One region of the Caballeronia sp. ATUFL_F1_KS39 genome, then DNA from elsewhere that is predicted to be linked to it. Evidence: predicted binding sites of a transcription regulator. Region 1 holds the regulator's gene; the other holds the start of a gene.
What was found. Region 1 encodes FliA, which starts transcription of late flagellar genes. Its sites were predicted from a motif close to CTAAAGTTTNNNNNNNNNNNGCCGNTA; they were not measured.
Positions count from the first base shown of each region.

Region 2: motA (flagellar motor stator protein MotA) is a predicted target of FliA. The motif match lies at 4,591-4,617, and genes of this name have one in related genera.

Region 1 covers NZ_JALQDZ010000025.1:126,366-133,939, forward strand. The annotation lists gene NCR93_RS13450 (c-type cytochrome) at 1-266, opposite strand, end outside; tRNA gene NCR93_RS13455 (tRNA-Arg) at 579-654, shown strand; gene NCR93_RS13460 (Rieske 2Fe-2S domain-containing protein) at 688-1,677, opposite strand; gene NCR93_RS13465 (GGDEF domain-containing protein) at 1,890-2,984, shown strand; gene NCR93_RS13470 (RNA polymerase sigma factor FliA) at 2,991-3,722, opposite strand; gene NCR93_RS13475 (MinD/ParA family ATP-binding protein) at 3,741-4,658, opposite strand; gene flhF (flagellar biosynthesis GTPase FlhF) at 4,651-6,423, opposite strand; gene NCR93_RS13485 (thiamine pyrophosphate-binding protein) at 6,720-7,574, shown strand, end outside.
Region 2 covers NZ_JALQDZ010000035.1:223,328-230,901, forward strand. The annotation lists gene NCR93_RS16125 (efflux RND transporter permease subunit) at 1-353, opposite strand, end outside; gene NCR93_RS16130 (DUF4148 domain-containing protein) at 674-955, opposite strand; gene NCR93_RS16135 (Nramp family divalent metal transporter) at 1,220-2,551, shown strand; gene motB (flagellar motor protein MotB) at 2,613-3,593, opposite strand; gene motA (flagellar motor stator protein MotA) at 3,624-4,496, opposite strand; gene NCR93_RS16150 (helix-turn-helix domain-containing protein) at 4,735-5,553, shown strand; gene NCR93_RS16155 (hypothetical protein) at 5,685-5,957, shown strand; gene NCR93_RS16160 (hypothetical protein) at 6,050-6,217, opposite strand; gene NCR93_RS16165 (MFS transporter) at 6,284-7,574, opposite strand, start outside.

The DNA.
Region 1 (7,574 bases):
CAGGCCGAGCACACGGCCTTGAAGACTTCCTCGCCGGACTTGTAGACGCGCGGCGCGTTGGCGTCGCGGACATCGACTTGTGCGGCGGGCGCGATGCGCGCGTTGACCGACTGCTCGATGTCCGTGCCGGCGCCGGTGCGCGTGGAATTGTTCACGTACACCGCGAGCAGGATGATGATGGCGACCGGGATGCCGAATCCCGCGATGACCGCGGCGATGAGTTGGCCGGGTGTCTTGATCGGGGCTCCGTGGGGTGCTTCGCTCATGCTTGTCTCGTCTCCCGTTTTTTGGTGTGAGTCGGTTCAGTGACAGCGTGACAGCTACGGCAGTGCGCTAGGCGCGCCTTGGGGAAAGGCACGGTCGATTATAGACGGAACGCTTAACTGTCGGCGCGGGGTGGCCGGGGCGGCGAAGCGGGCGTTTACCCGAATCGTGTGATGCTTTGTGACTCGTTCCGCGCAGGGCGTCCGGTCCCGCACAATGGACGGCGTCACGGAAAACAGGTATCCTCTCGGATTCGCATGGGCCTTGCAGCCGTCTTACGGCGTGTGTAGTTCTTCCGCAAGCCCTTCTCCGATGCGCCCGTAGCTCAATGGATAGAGTACTGCCCTCCGAAGGCAGGGGTTGCTGGTTCGATCCCAGCCGGGCGCGCCAAGCGTTTCCACTCGACAGCCGTCGCAGTCGAAACTACTCGAGTCCGCCGTCGCGATTCGCCGTCGTCGTCCCCCAACCAAACCCCATCCCCGCCAACCACCTCCTATAAGCCACCGCCATCCGATCGCACTTCTGATGCAACTCCGCATCGAGATCGAGCGGCAAGCGCTGCGGCCATTGCGACTCCACCACCGGCGTGTCCTGCATCAAAATCTCCATATTGAAGTCGTATAGCTCGCGATCGGAATGCGTCGAATCATCCTCGTGAATCGAGACGAGCCACGCGCGCGTCTCTGTCTGCGTCACCGGCGACGCCGCCAGCATGATATGCAGCGCGCCCTGCCCGCCCGACGCCATCTTCGTCAGCTTCGCGATCAAAGGCCGCTTCACGCGATACACATAATCGATCATCGCGCCGCCGCCCTGCCCCGGCATTCCCGCCGGTTGCCAGTATCGGCATTGCCGCGCTTCCAGACCTTCATCGCTCGCGACGACTTCGTAATCGGGCACTTCCGTATGCGTGTCCTCGCCCAGAATCCCCGCATGCACGAACGAGAAATGCGCCATGTCCAGAAAATTCTCGACGACGCGCGGCGCCGACGACCTCACCGTCTGCGGCGCGAGATTGATGCGCCGGCCACCGGGAATCGCGGCTTCGGGAAAGAAATCGAGCGCATACGCAGGCTCGCCGAAACACATCCAGATAAGGCCGTACTTCTCTTCGCAAACGAAAGTCGTCGCGCACGCGCGCTTCGACGGACGCAATGAAGGATTCGACGGAATCCGCAAACACTGTCCTTCGATGTCGTAACTCCAGCCGTGATACGGACACACGATCTGATCGCGCATCACATGCCCGAGCGACAACTGCGCGCCCCGATGCGGACAGTAATCGCGCCACGCATGCGCCGCGCCGATGCTGTCCCGCCACACGACGATCCGCTCATCGGCCACGATGAATCCGCGCGCGCCGCCTTCCGGTACGTCTTCGCTATTGCAAACGGGCAGCCATTCGGCAGCCAAAGAAATGGATTCGTCGCGCATCGCCGTGAATGAGAAATGGACGTTCTTAAGCTGTTCTTACACGAAACACAGCGTCTTCGCAAAACGTTGCAAAATAGCGGATCGCTCGCTCGGTGCAACTCGATACCACTCCATTCAGCCGATGCCATGCGACGGGGCCGCAGTACTTGGCAGCAAGATAAAAGAAAGAAATCACCATCCAGGGGTTCAGTATGGAGCAGGCGCATCAACCGGCACGCCGGACTTATGCCTTCGCATGGTCCGAACACCGGAATCCGGAACGCGAGCAGGCCACGCTGCGGGTCTGGATGGGAGCGGTGGTTCTTCTGGCTTACGGCGTTTTCGCGTGGCTCCGCCCTTCACACGATGCCTTCCTGACCACGCGCCTCGTCGCGCTCTATGTGTCTTATGGGGCGATCACGCTTCTGATCGTCAGCCGCATGAGCGCGCCTTCTGTTGCGCGCCTGACCGTCACGACCATCGCCGATCAGACGATCCTCGGGCTCGCGCTCGCCGCGGGCGGCGCAACGGCGCTGCCGCTTCTCTGGGTGATGTTCTGGTTTCTGATCGGTTCGGGATGCCGATACGGCAAGCGCACGCTCGCCGTATCGTGCGCGACGGCGCTCATCATCGTCACGGCGATGGCCGTCTGGCAGCCGTGGTGGCACGAGAATCTTCCCGCCGCGATCGGGCTCGCGCTGAGCGTACTCGGCGCATCGGTGTATCTGAGCGTGCTCGTCGATCGGCTCGGCAACGCGAATCGCGATCTAGCGCGTCAGGCATCGACCGATCCGCTCACGGGTCTGTCGAACCGGTACGCGCTGGAAAGAGTCGTCGATCGCGCGATGAACGCGCCCGAAGCCAATGGCGATCACGCCACCGCGCTCCTTCTGATCGATCTCGACGGCTTCAAGGAAGTGAACGATACCTACGGTCACGCCGTCGGCGATCTGCTGCTGCAAGCCTTCGCGGACTCGCTCGCGAAGCGCATGCGCAAGTCGGACACCATCGCGCGTCTGGGCGGCGACGAGTTCGTCGTGCTCGCGCATCAGATGCGCGACCGCGACGCCGTGTTGTCGGTGGCCGACAACATCCATTCGGCGCTCGGCGAAATTACGTCGGTGCAGGAGCGGCCGGTGTCGGTATCGGCGAGCATCGGCGCATGCCTGCTTTCGAGCGCGGCGTCCGCGCATCAAACCGGCATGACCGCCGTGCTGCGCGCCGCCGACCGCGCGATGTACCGCGCGAAAAGTCTCGGCGAAGGGAAAACGGTCTTCGCCGAGACGCGGGACTTCGAGATCAGCTAGGGAACGTCAGGCCTCGACGCTCGTCCACGCCTGCTCGCGCAGCTTCGTGCGCAGACGCGCGACCGCTTGGCTGTGCAACTGACACACGCGCGACTCGCTCACTTCCATCACCGCGCCGATTTCGCGCAGGTTCAGGCCGCGTTCGTAATAGAGGCTCATCAGGAGCTTCTCGCGCTCGGGCAGCTTGTCGATGGCTTCGATCAGCGCGCCGCGAAGGCTGTCGTCGAGCAGCGCGGACAGCGGATCCGAACGATCGACGCAATAGCGGTCGAGGAACGGCTCGTCGTCGGCGGAGCGATCGAAGTCTTCGTAATAGATCAGCTGGCTGCCGTGCAAGTCCTGAAGCATCGACTGATATTCGTCGAGCGGCATCTTCATGTGCTCGGCGATTTCCTGCTCGCTCGCCGCGCGGCCGAGGTTCTGCTCGACCTTGTGCACCGCCGATTCCACTTCGCGCGACGTCTTGCGCATGCTGCGCGGCAGCCAGTCGTTCGCGCGGAGCTCATCCAGCATCGCGCCGCGGATGCGCTGGCTCGCATATGTTTCGAACTGCGCGCCCTGATCTTCCTTGTAGCGGCTCGCCGCGTCCAGCAGGCCGATCATGCCGGCCTGAATGAGATCGTCGAGATCGACGCTCGCCGGCATCTTGGCGACGAGTTGAAGCCCCAGCCGTCGAACGAGCGGTGCGTATTTCGTCAGCACTTCCGACTGTGAGAGTTTGCCTTGGGCGTTATACATCTTGGTCACCTATCTTGATCACATCGACGCCGTGCTGCTCAATGCAAAGTCGTGAAGCGCAGCCGCACGATGCGACGCCTCCCGCGCGCCCTGTACAGAGTCGCTAACCGGATTTCGCGCGTCGGCCTGGCCGCCCGCATCGCGCATATAAGGCGCGGGGCGCATCGGCCAGTGCAGGAGCTCCGCCGCGATTGCGCGGTAGTCGCGCGCCGCGGCCGTGGCCGGGAACGCTTCGACTGCGCAGCGTGAGAGTTCCATCGCCCGAGCGACGCGCGCATCCTCGGACACATATCCCGCCTGCACGAGCGACACGGCCAGATACCGGCTCGCGACGCCCGACAGGTTGTCGAACGCGACCGCCGCGTCGGCCGGGTTCTGCACGTGATTGACGAGCACGCGGAACTGGCCGATCGCATGGGCGTAGTGCAGTCGTTTCATGCACGCATACGCCTCGGTGATCGCCGACGCGGCTACCCGCGTCACAATAAGAAAGTCATGCGCCTGCGCCGCGAGCGTCGACAGCGCGCCGTGGCGATCGAGTTGCGCATCGATCAGCACGATGTCCGCCGGACCGTCGAGCAGCGCGCGGCATTGCGCGGCATCGTGAACGATGCGTTCGTCGCGCGGCGCGGCCATCAGCGAGAAGCCGAACGGCGTGCGCTCGACGGCATCGCCGAGCATGCGCCGGCCCGACATCACCGAGGCGAGCGCGCCCGCGTCTTCGGTGCCCACGAGACGGCTCACCGATCCCGCGTTGCGGTGCTCGTCGATCACGAGCACGTCCTTGCCGTGGATGGAAAGCGCCGCGCCGAGATTCACCACCGCCGACGTGCATCCGATGCCCGCCGGTCCGCCCGCGACCGCCACCACGCGCGAACCGGCGCGCGTAAGGAGCCGTCGCAGGCCTTCCGCCTGGTCGAGCACGAACTTATCCAAAGTGCACCTCATGCAGTTCGGTCGTGGCGCGCGCGGACAACGCGGACAGCAGCGCAGGCGTTTCTTCGTCTTGCGGCACGAAGGGCGAGTTGTCGCGCGGGATGCAGAACGCGCTCTTGATGAGAAACCGCTTGGTCGCGACGTACAGGTTCTCCGGCACTTTCTGACCGGTCGACACGTAATGCACCGGCAGCTTGTAGCGGATGACCGTATCGAGCACGCCGCCGAGATTCGTCGCTTCGTCGAGCTTGGTCAGGATGCAGCCCGCGAGCGGCGGCTGGTCCGCCGCGCTCTTGTAGGCCTGCACGACTTCGTTGAGCGTGTCGCCGTGGCTCGTCGCGTTGAGCAGCAGGATGCGCTGCACCGGATGACCCGCGCCGCACAGCATCGCGATCTGATCCGAGACCATGCGATCGCGCTGGCTCATGCCGATCGTGTCGATCAGCACGATATGTTTGTTGCGGAGTTCCGAAAGCGCGAGTTGCAGGTCCGCGCCGTCTTTCACCGCGTGAACCGACACACCGAGAATCTTGCCGAAAATGCGCAGTTGCTCGTGCGCGCCGATACGGTAGCTGTCGGTCGTGAGCAGCGCGACCTTGCTTGCGCCGAAGCGCATCACGCAGCGCGCGGCGAGCTTGGCCGTCGTGGTCGTCTTGCCGACGCCAGTCGGGCCCATCAGTGCGAACACGCCGCCGCGTTCCATCAGCGCGTCTTCGCTGTCCATCACCGGAATGTTCGATTCGAGCACCTGCTGCACCCACTCGAGCGCGCCTTCGACGCTCTCGAGTTCCGGCATGTTGTCCACCATCATGCGGACGAGCTGCGCCGAGAAACCGGCGGCGAACAAACGCTTCGTGAGCGCGCCGCCCGTCGGGTTGCGGCGCTGGCGCTCGCCCCACATGAGACCGGAGAAGTGCTCTTCCATCATCGAGCGCATCGACGAAAGCTCGTTCATCACCGTTTCGTTGACGACCTGCTCCATGCGCGTGCGGATCGCTTCGGTGACGACGGCCGCCGCGTTCGCGGGCAAGCCATCGAATGCGTGTTCCTTCGATGCCGGCGCGGCGTTCGCCTCGGCTGCTTCGGCGTGCGGCGCGCTCGCGTTGATCTTCTGCGCGGCGCGGCGCGCGGCGATTTGCGCGGCTTCGCGTGCCCAGTCGGGCGTTTGGACCTTCGGCTCGACGGCGGCTTCCGCGCGCTTCGTTTGCTGACGCATGGCGTAGCGGGCCGAGTCCGCCGTCTTTTCGACGCGCGTCTCTTGCGCAGTCACCGGGACCGGCACGCCCATGCCGCGTGCGATCGCAGCCGACGCGGTCAGCGGACGGTTCGACGGCATCGACGCCTGCTGCGCGATGCGCTTCGCATGCTCGATCAGCCACGGATTGGAATCGGCCATCGTCGGCGGCGTGTCGTCTTCTGCGCCAGCTTCCGGCTCGGCGTGAAATTCATCGTCCGCATCGGTGTTCGCGCCGAAGACGGACGAGAACACATCGCCGCTCGCGTACGGATTCGCGGCCGGCTGCTTCGCCGGCATCGCGGCTGCAGCGGCGGCCAGCGCGGCGCGCGACGTGCCCGCCGAACGTGCTGCCTGTTCCTTCGCGGCGGGCGAGATCGACGCGATGTCGCTGTCCGCGACGCCGACGATCTCGACCGAGCCGTCATCGAGCGTGCGATTGGACAACACGATGGCATCGGGGCCGAGCGCTTCACGAACCTGGCGCAGTGCGTCGCGGCTGTTCGCGCCGATGAATTTACGAATGTTCAAACTTGCCCCCGATGAGGTGAAACTGCGATCTTTAGCAAGCGGACCCACTTGGCTCGTTGGCGTGTCCGCTTTTCAGTGAAGCCATTATTGCGAACTTGAGTCTTTGTCCATCGCTGGATAAGGGGTGAGAAAAAGGGGTATTTCGGCTGATGGAAGCGCGCCGTGCATCGCAAGGGCGGGCGTTTGCCCGGAAAAAGATTCCGCTTCGCCCGTTTCCGCGCGCGGGCGCGGCGGCGTAAGCTTTAGGCTCCGCGCGCATCGAAGCCGCGCCGGACAATCAAAGGAGACTTCTTCGCATGACGTCCGCTGTCCCTTCCTCACAGGATCAAACCACCGGCGCGCGAATGCTCGTCGATGCGCTCGTCCATCACGGCGTCGAGCGCGTGTTCTGCGTGCCCGGCGAGAGCTTTCTCGCCGTGCTCGATTCCCTGCACGACGAGACCGAGCAGATTCAGACGATCGTCTGCCGCCACGAGGCGGGCGCGGCGAACATGGCCGAGGCGGTCGGCAAGCTCACCGGCAAGCCGGGCGTCGCGATCGTGACGCGCGGGCCGGGCGCGACGCACGCGTCGATCGGCGTGCACACCGCGTTTCAGGACTCGACGCCGATGATCCTGCTCATCGGCCAATGCGCTCGCGATCACATGGATCGCGAGGCGTTTCAGGAAATCGACTATCGGCGGATGTTCGGGCAGATGGCGAAGTGGGTCGCGCAGATCGACGATCCGCGCCGCGTGCCTGAATACATGAGCCACGCGTTTCACACGGCGATGTCCGGCCGTCCGGGTCCGGTCGTGCTCGCGCTGCCGGAAGACATGCTGACCGAAACCGTCGATGCCGTGCCGCCCGCGCCGCGATATCAGCGCGTGGCGGCGTCGCCGTCGAAGGCGCAGATGGAGCGCCTGCGCGAACTGCTCGCGAACGCGAAGAAGCCGTTCGTGATCGCGGGCGGAAGCGGCTGGACCGCCGAGGCGACGCAGGACTTCGCGCGCTTCGTGGAAGCGTGGAAACTGCCGGTCGGCTGCGCGTTCCGCTTTCAGGACACGCTCTCCAACGACCATCCGAACTACGCGGGCGATGTCGGCCTCGGGATCAATCCGGCGCTCGCCGCGCGCGTGCGCGATGCCGACGTGCTCTTCGTGCTCGGCCCG
Region 2 (7,574 bases), on a different contig from region 1:
TTCACTTGCGCCTGTTCGACGGCCACTGTTTGCGCGATCGCGGTCTGGATGTTCGCGGTGGGCTGCAGAAAGAGCTTGATGATCGCGATGCCTTGCAGCGATTGCGACTCGATGTGCTCGATATTGTTCACCGTGGTCGTGAGGCTGCGCTCGTTGACCGACGTGATGCGATTGGCCATGTCCTGCGCGGAAAGGCCTGTGTAGTTCCAGATGATGCTGACAACCGGAATGTCGATTTCGGGAAGCACGTCCACAGGCGTCGTCATGAGGACGAACGGCGTCGCCAGCAGGATCATGATGGCCATCACGATGAACGTGTATGGCCGCTTAAGCGCAACGTTGACTATCCACATTGAGTCGTTCGGAAGAAGCTGGGAGAGGGCGCTGCGAATGAGGCGAATGCAACGCGCGGGACGCAATGACGGAGCGGGGCGTGCGGTTCGCCATCAGTGTCGTTATGGTAGTGGCCGGGTGCCAACGACAATATGACGTGAATATGGCGCCGATGTCAGATAAGGCGGTTTGAAAGCAAGCTTGCGAAAGCCCATGGTAGGGCGGAGCATTCGCATCGGACAGCGGGGAATAGCGAAGCGCGAGCGCGGGTTACGCGCTTCGAAGGGACGCGAGCGAGACGGCGCGGAAGGCCGCGCGTGTCTCGTTCGATGAGCGTGCGTTACTGCGGGGTTTGACCGAGCGGCGTCGTCGACATCGTGCGTCCCGAAGACGACGAACCGTCGCTGGACGAGCCATATGCGCTTTGCGCGCTGACCTTGGCTTCGGCTGCCTGGATGTCGTTCGGATAGAACGCATCGCGCTCGGACGGGTTATAGCCGGCTTGTTCGACGCGTTGCAGATCCGCTTTCACCTGCGCGCGCGTGAGACCTTCGGATTGTGCGAGCGCGGCGAGCGGCGCGGCAGCAAGGGCGATTACAGCGATGCGTGTGACTAGTTTCATGGCGCACTCCTCATGCGGGTAAAAATGAACGGGACGTGCGGTTGCGCGATATGCAGCGTCGGCACGCTCGCTACAGCCACCACTGAATTCTATTTGTCGTACCGTGACGAGATGCTGGCGATGAGATGACGCTTTGGTCAGATTGGGGCTGTCTGTGAATGCGCGCAGCCGGTGATAGACTCGCCCGCGAGACGCGCCTTGTAAGCTACCTGCACAACATCGTTCGCGGATGTTGTCCCCGATATCCCATCAGGACTCGATAAATTGCCGTTCAATCTGCCGACCACGGCCACCGCGCCGTTTTGCCCATCGGAAGTCAAAGGCTCCGTCGCCGTTTCGCCGGGCGCGCCGCTATGGAAGAAGCTCCTGCAATTCGCGGGGCCGGGCCTGCTCATTTCCATCGGCTATATGGACCCGGGCAACTGGGCGACGGATATCGAAGCCGGCTCACGCTACGGCTATAGCCTGCTCTTTGTCGTCGTGTTGTCGAGTCTTGCGGCGATGGTGCTGCAATGTCTTTCGATGCGCCTTGGCATCGTCACGGGAAAGGATCTCGCGCAGCTATCGCGTGAGCGTTACGCGAAACCGGTCGCGAACGTGCAATGGATGCTCGCGGAGTTATCGATCATCGCGTGCGATCTCGCGGAAGTGCTCGGCGGCGCGCTCGCGTTTCATTTGCTGTTCGGCGTTTCGCTGATGTGGGGCGTGGTGCTCACCGCATTCGATACGCTCATCGTGCTGGGCCTGAAAGGCAAGAACTTTCGCGATCTCGAAGCCATCATGCTCGGGCTCATCGCGACGATCGGCGTCGGTTATATCGTCGAGCTCGTGCTCGTCAAACCGCATTGGCCTTCGGTTGCTGCCGGGCTCGTGCCATCGATTCACGCGTTGAGCGATCGCGAGCCGCTTTATCTCGCGATAGGCATTCTCGGCGCGACCGTGATGCCGCATAACCTGTATCTGCATTCCTCGATCGTGCAGACGCGCGTGGTGAATCGCGATGCGAAGAGCCTTGCATCGGCGATCAATCTTTCGCGGCTCGATACGATCGTGTCGCTCGTTCTCGCGCTGCTGATCAATGCGGCGATCCTGATTCTCGCGGCATCGGCATTTCACGCGACGGGACACACGCAAGTGACCGAGATCGAAGATGCGTACAAGCTGCTTGCGCCTATCGTGGGAACCGGGCTTGCGGCGATTCTCTTCGCGGTGACGCTCTTTGCATCGGGCCAGAGTTCGACGTTCACCGGGACCATTGCAGGGCAGGTCATCATGGAAGGGTTCCTGCAACTGAAAATCCCGTGCTATCAGCGCCGATTCATCACGCGGGCGCTTGCGCTCGTGCCAGCGTTGATCGGCGTGTACGTGATGGGCAACGGCGCGGTCGGCAAGCTGCTCGTCGCGAGTCAGGTCGTGCTGAGCCTGCAACTGCCGTTCGCGCTTTATCCGCTGATCCGGATGACGAGCGATCGCGGCCTCATGGGAGCGTTCGCGAACAAGCCGTTCATGAAGCTCGTCGCGTGGGCGCTGTTCGTGGTCATCAGCGCGGCGAACGTCTGGCTCGTGGTGCAGACGGTCGCGGAGTGGCTCGGCTGAAATGAAAAAGCGCCATGCACGATTCGATGTGCATGGCGCTTCGTCAAGCCGCGAGCGCTGTCTACTTCACCACCGCCGCCGGCGCATCCGACTTGACCGAGACCGGCGCGGGAAGCGCCGCTTCGACAGGCCGCGTTTCATCGACCGTGGTTCTGCCGCCATCGCGGAAGAACGCCTGTTCCGCGGCCTTGTTCAGCACGAGAATACTGATCCGCCGATTCGTCGGCTCGTCGACGACATCCTTGTTGAGCGGCAGCACGTCGGACAGTCCGCGCACTTGCAGCACCTTGCTTTCCTTCATGCCGCCCGCGACGAGCGCGCGCCGCGCGGCATTCGCCCGCTCGCTCGAAAGCTCCCAGTTCGAATAGCCCGCCTGACCGCCGGAATAGGGCACCGCATCCGTATGCCCCGCGATCGACACGCGGTTATCGACATCGTTCAGCGATGCGCCGATGTTCGTCAGAATCGTCGTCACATAGCTTTCGAGTCTCGAACTGCCCGATGCGAACATCGGCCGCTTGAGCGAATCGACGATCTCGATACGCAAGCCTTCACTCGTGATCGCGATGCGAATCTGGTCCTTATACGCGCGCAGCGCAGGCGTCTGCTCGATGAGCGCCATCAGCTTCTGCTTGAGCTGCTGCAGCTTGCGCAAGTCGTCCATCGCAACGGCAGCGCGCGCGATCGATTGCGGCACCGGTTGCGTCTGGGTCTTGTTGCCTTCACCCGGACGCGTGCTCGACAGATCCCTGCCGCCGCCCGCGATGACGCTCGTATGCGCCGACGCGCCGCCATCGTTGCCGAACAATGCGGAAAGCGGCGTATTGAAGTATTGCTCGATGCCTTCCTTGTCGTACTTCGATGTCGATCCGAGCAGCCACATCAACAGAAAGAACGCCATCATCGCGGTGACGAAGTCGGCGTAGGCGATCTTCCATGCGCCGCCATGATGGCCGTGTCCGTGCGCCTTCTTCTTGCGCTTGACGACGACAGTCGGCGCAAGCACGGACTGCAGCGGATCGCGTGACGGTTTCTCAGCCATGTGCGTTGGTCCTTTGCGTACCCGATGTCATCACGAAGCCGCCTTCGGCATCTTGGTGGCACGAACCGCGTCGTCGAGTTCCTTGAAGCTCGGACGATCGGCGGTGAAGAGCACCTTGCGGCCGAACTCGACCGCGATCGTCGGCGCATAACCGTTCATCGATGCGAGCAGCACGGACTTCACGCACTGGAACGGCTTCGCTTCGGCCGCGCCCTTCGCGTTGAGCAGGTCCGCGAGCGGGCCGATGAAGCCGTACGCCAGCAGAATGCCGAGGAACGTGCCGACGAGCGCACCCGCGATCATCTCGCCGAGCACGGCGGGCGCGGCGCCGACCGAGCCCATCGTGTGCACGACGCCCATCACCGCGGCGACGATACCGAATGCAGGCAGGCCATCGGCCATTTTCTGAATGGCGTTCGCGGCGATCGAGCTTTCGGTGTGGTGCGTGTCGAGCTCTTCGTCCATCAGATCCTGCATTTCGAGCGCGTTGACATTGCCCGCAGACATCATGCGCAGATAGTCGACGATGAAGTCGAGCAGATGATGATCGGCCATGACGTGCTCGTACTTCTGAAAGACCGGGCTGGACTCGGGCGCATCGACATCGGCTTCGAGCGCCATCATGCCTTCCTTGCGCGCCTTCTGAAGCAGTTCGTAGAGCAATGCGATCAGCGCGAGATATTTCTCTTTCGTGTAGCCGCCGCCCTTGAACGCCTTCGGAATCGATTGCAACGTTTTCTTGAGCGTCGCGGTCGGATTCGACACGACGAACGCGCCGATCGCCGCGCCGAAAATACACAGCAGCTCGAACGGTTGCACGAGGGCCGCGAGGTGGCCGCCGACGCCGACGAAGCTTCCGATCACCGAGCCGATGACCAACAACCATCCGATGATGACAAACATGATTTCTCCGCAAAAGTCCGGGCGCCGCGGGCCGTGCGTGCTCGGGATTGAGACGCGCACGGCTCGCGACGCATTGTTCGCTTGTTGTTGGACTTATCGGCGCGAAAGTGCCGGAGATTTAGGGTGTCGCGCGCAAGTTTTTCTTCGCAAATGTTTGCGGCGTAAATGTTACGTTCGTGGCGCCGCTTACTTCGCAGGTAATGGATCGCGTGATCATGTTTCGTCTAACATCGGTCGCATGAACTCGACCCTCGTACATCCGGCCGTTCGATCGGACGTCGGCGCGCTATTGCGCGAATGGCGTCAGCGCAGGCGCATGAGCCAGCTCGATCTCGCAGGCGTTGCGGACGTGTCCACGCGTCACCTGAGCTTCGTCGAATCGGGCCGCTCGCTGCCGAGCCGGGACATGCTGATGCGCCTCGCCGAGCAACTGGACGTGCCGCTGCGCGAGCGCAACACGCTGCTCGTCGCGGCCGGTTATGCGCCGCTTTATCGCGAGCGCGCGCTGGCCGATCCGCAACTTTCCGCTGCCAGGCGTGCTGTCGATCTCGTGCTCAAAGGGCATGAGCCGTATCCCGCGCTCGCGGTCGATCGTCATTGGACGATGATCGCGGCCAACGCGGCTTTCGCGCCGCTCGTCGCATCGGCGGATGCGCAATTGCTCGTGCCGCCGGTCAACGTGCTGCGGCTGTCGATGCATCCGCAAGGTCTCGCCGATGCCATCGACAACTGGCACGAGTGGCGCGCGCATCTGCTCGCGCGCCTGCGCCGGCAAATCGACGTGTCCGGCGATGCGACGCTCGTCGCGCTCTTGGCCGAACTGGAGGCGTATCCCGCGCCGCGTCACGCGACCCACGAGCCGCGCGGCGAGACCGATCCCGTCGTCGTGCCCTTGCGTTTGCGCACGCAGCACGGCGTGCTGTCGTTCTTGAGCACGACGACGGTTTTCGGCACGCCCGTCGACATCACGTTGTCGGAGCTTGCGATCGAAGCCTTCTTTCCCGCCGACGATTCGACCGCCGCCATCCTTCGCGAACTCGCCGACGCAAGACGTTGAGCTTGCGTCGCGCCGCGCATGCTTACAGAATTGAACCTAGTCGACATGCGCGGATCAATGAGAAAGCAGGCTGCGCGTCGCATGGCGCGCGGCCTGTGTCAGCTTTTGTCCAACCAACGCGGAAGGCAGCGATGATTCAAACATTCGAACAAGTGATCGGCGGGCAAACGATGCAGTTTTGCGCCAGCATCGCGGAGGGCGGCGGGCCGCTGCGCGTCATCATCAGCCGTGCGGATTCGGCGGAATCGCTCGTGATCGTCGAAGCGGACGGCATCATCGGCGCGATCAAGGCCGAAGTGGAAGCGCCCGATACGCTCGTCGCCGATGCCGTTCGCAAGGCGCAGCAGGAAGCGCTCATCGAGCGTGCGCTGGAAACCGGCGCGGTGCAGACCACTAGCCTGTAACGCTCTTCGTCCACGAGCATCAGTAAGAATGCCCGCGCCGCTTTCAAGGCCGCGCGGGCATTGCTTTATGCGCGCGATGGCCGCCCGGCGTTCTACATGCGCGGTTCGCCGTTTTTCGGATCGGCGGGCACCATCGGCGTCGCGGAATCCGGGCCGTCAGGCATGTCCGGATCTTCGGGGTTCGGCGCGGCGTCGGGATCGAGCAGCTTGTCCGGGTCCGGTTCGAGCGGCTCCTCGGGGGAGCGGGGCATTGTCGACATGGTGTTGTCCTCAAAAGATTCGCGGCTTTACCTGGGCGTTGCAACGGCCGTTCCCGACGTCCGTCTCTAAGTAACACGTTCTTCGGCGTTCGCGCTCGCCGGATTGTTCACATGACGCGCGATCAACGCGGCGCACAACAGAAGCGCGACGGAGATCGCCGCCGACCAGCGCACCGCATCGACGATCTGGTGCGCGCTCGCCGCGCCGTCGCCATGAGCCGCGAGCGCGCCGAACGCCGCGACGCCGATCGCGCCCGCCGCCTGCCGCGCCGTGTTGAGCACCGCCGACGCCGTGCCCGCACGCGGCTGGCCGACGGTGCCGAGCAGCGCGGTCGTCATCGCCGGGACCGCGAGTCCCATCCCCGATGGAATCAGCAGGAACGGCACGAGCAGCGCGGCCGTGGGCGTCGTCGCATCGACGAAGGCGAGCGCGGCGAAACCGGCGGCGTCGAGCAGCGCGCCGAAGATCATTGGGCCGCGCGAGCCGAAGCGCGCGACGACAGGGCCGCTCGCCAGGTTCGAGATCAGGAATCCGCCCGTCAGCGGCAGGAACGCGAGACCGGTCTGCAAGGGCGTGTGACCGAGCACGCGCTGCAAATACAGGCTCAGCACGAAGACCATTCCATAGTAGGTGAGATTCACGCCGATACCGAAGGCCACGGCCGCGCTGAACGTGCGCTCGGCGAAGAGCGACAGCGGCAGCATCGGCGTGCGGCTTTCGCGCTCGATCGCGATGAACGCGCCGCCCGCCGCCAGCGCGAGCAGCAAAGCGCCGATGACGAGCGGATGCATCGGTCCGAGCGGGCGCAATTCGATCACCGCGCCGACGAACGAGGCGAGCGCGACGATCGCCAGCGCCTGGCCGGGCAGGTCGATGCCGCGCGCATGACCGGCATCTTTGGGTCGCGCGTTTTCTATCCACGCGAGCGTCGCGACGATGCCCGCCGCGCAGATCGGCAGATTGACCCAGAAAATGCTGCGCCAGCCGAACGCCGCGATCAGCACGCCGCCGACGATCGGCCCCGCCGCGATCGACACCGCGCCCGCCGCCGTCCACAAGCCGACGGCTCGCGCGCGCAGACGCCGGTCGTGGCCGCACGCCGCGTTCAGCAGCGCGAGCGAGTTCGGCAGCATCGCCGCCGCGCCGACGCCCTGCAAGGCGCGCGCGGCGATGAGTTGCGTCGCGTCGCCGGAAAAGGCGCACGCGAGCGACGCCAGCGCGAAAAGCGCAAGTCCGCCGACGAACATGCGCCGCGCGCCGAAGCGGTCGCCGAGCGAACCGGCCGAGAGCATGAGCGCGGCGAAGGCGAGCGCGTAGCTGTCGATGGTCCATTGCAGGCTCGCGACGCTCGCACCC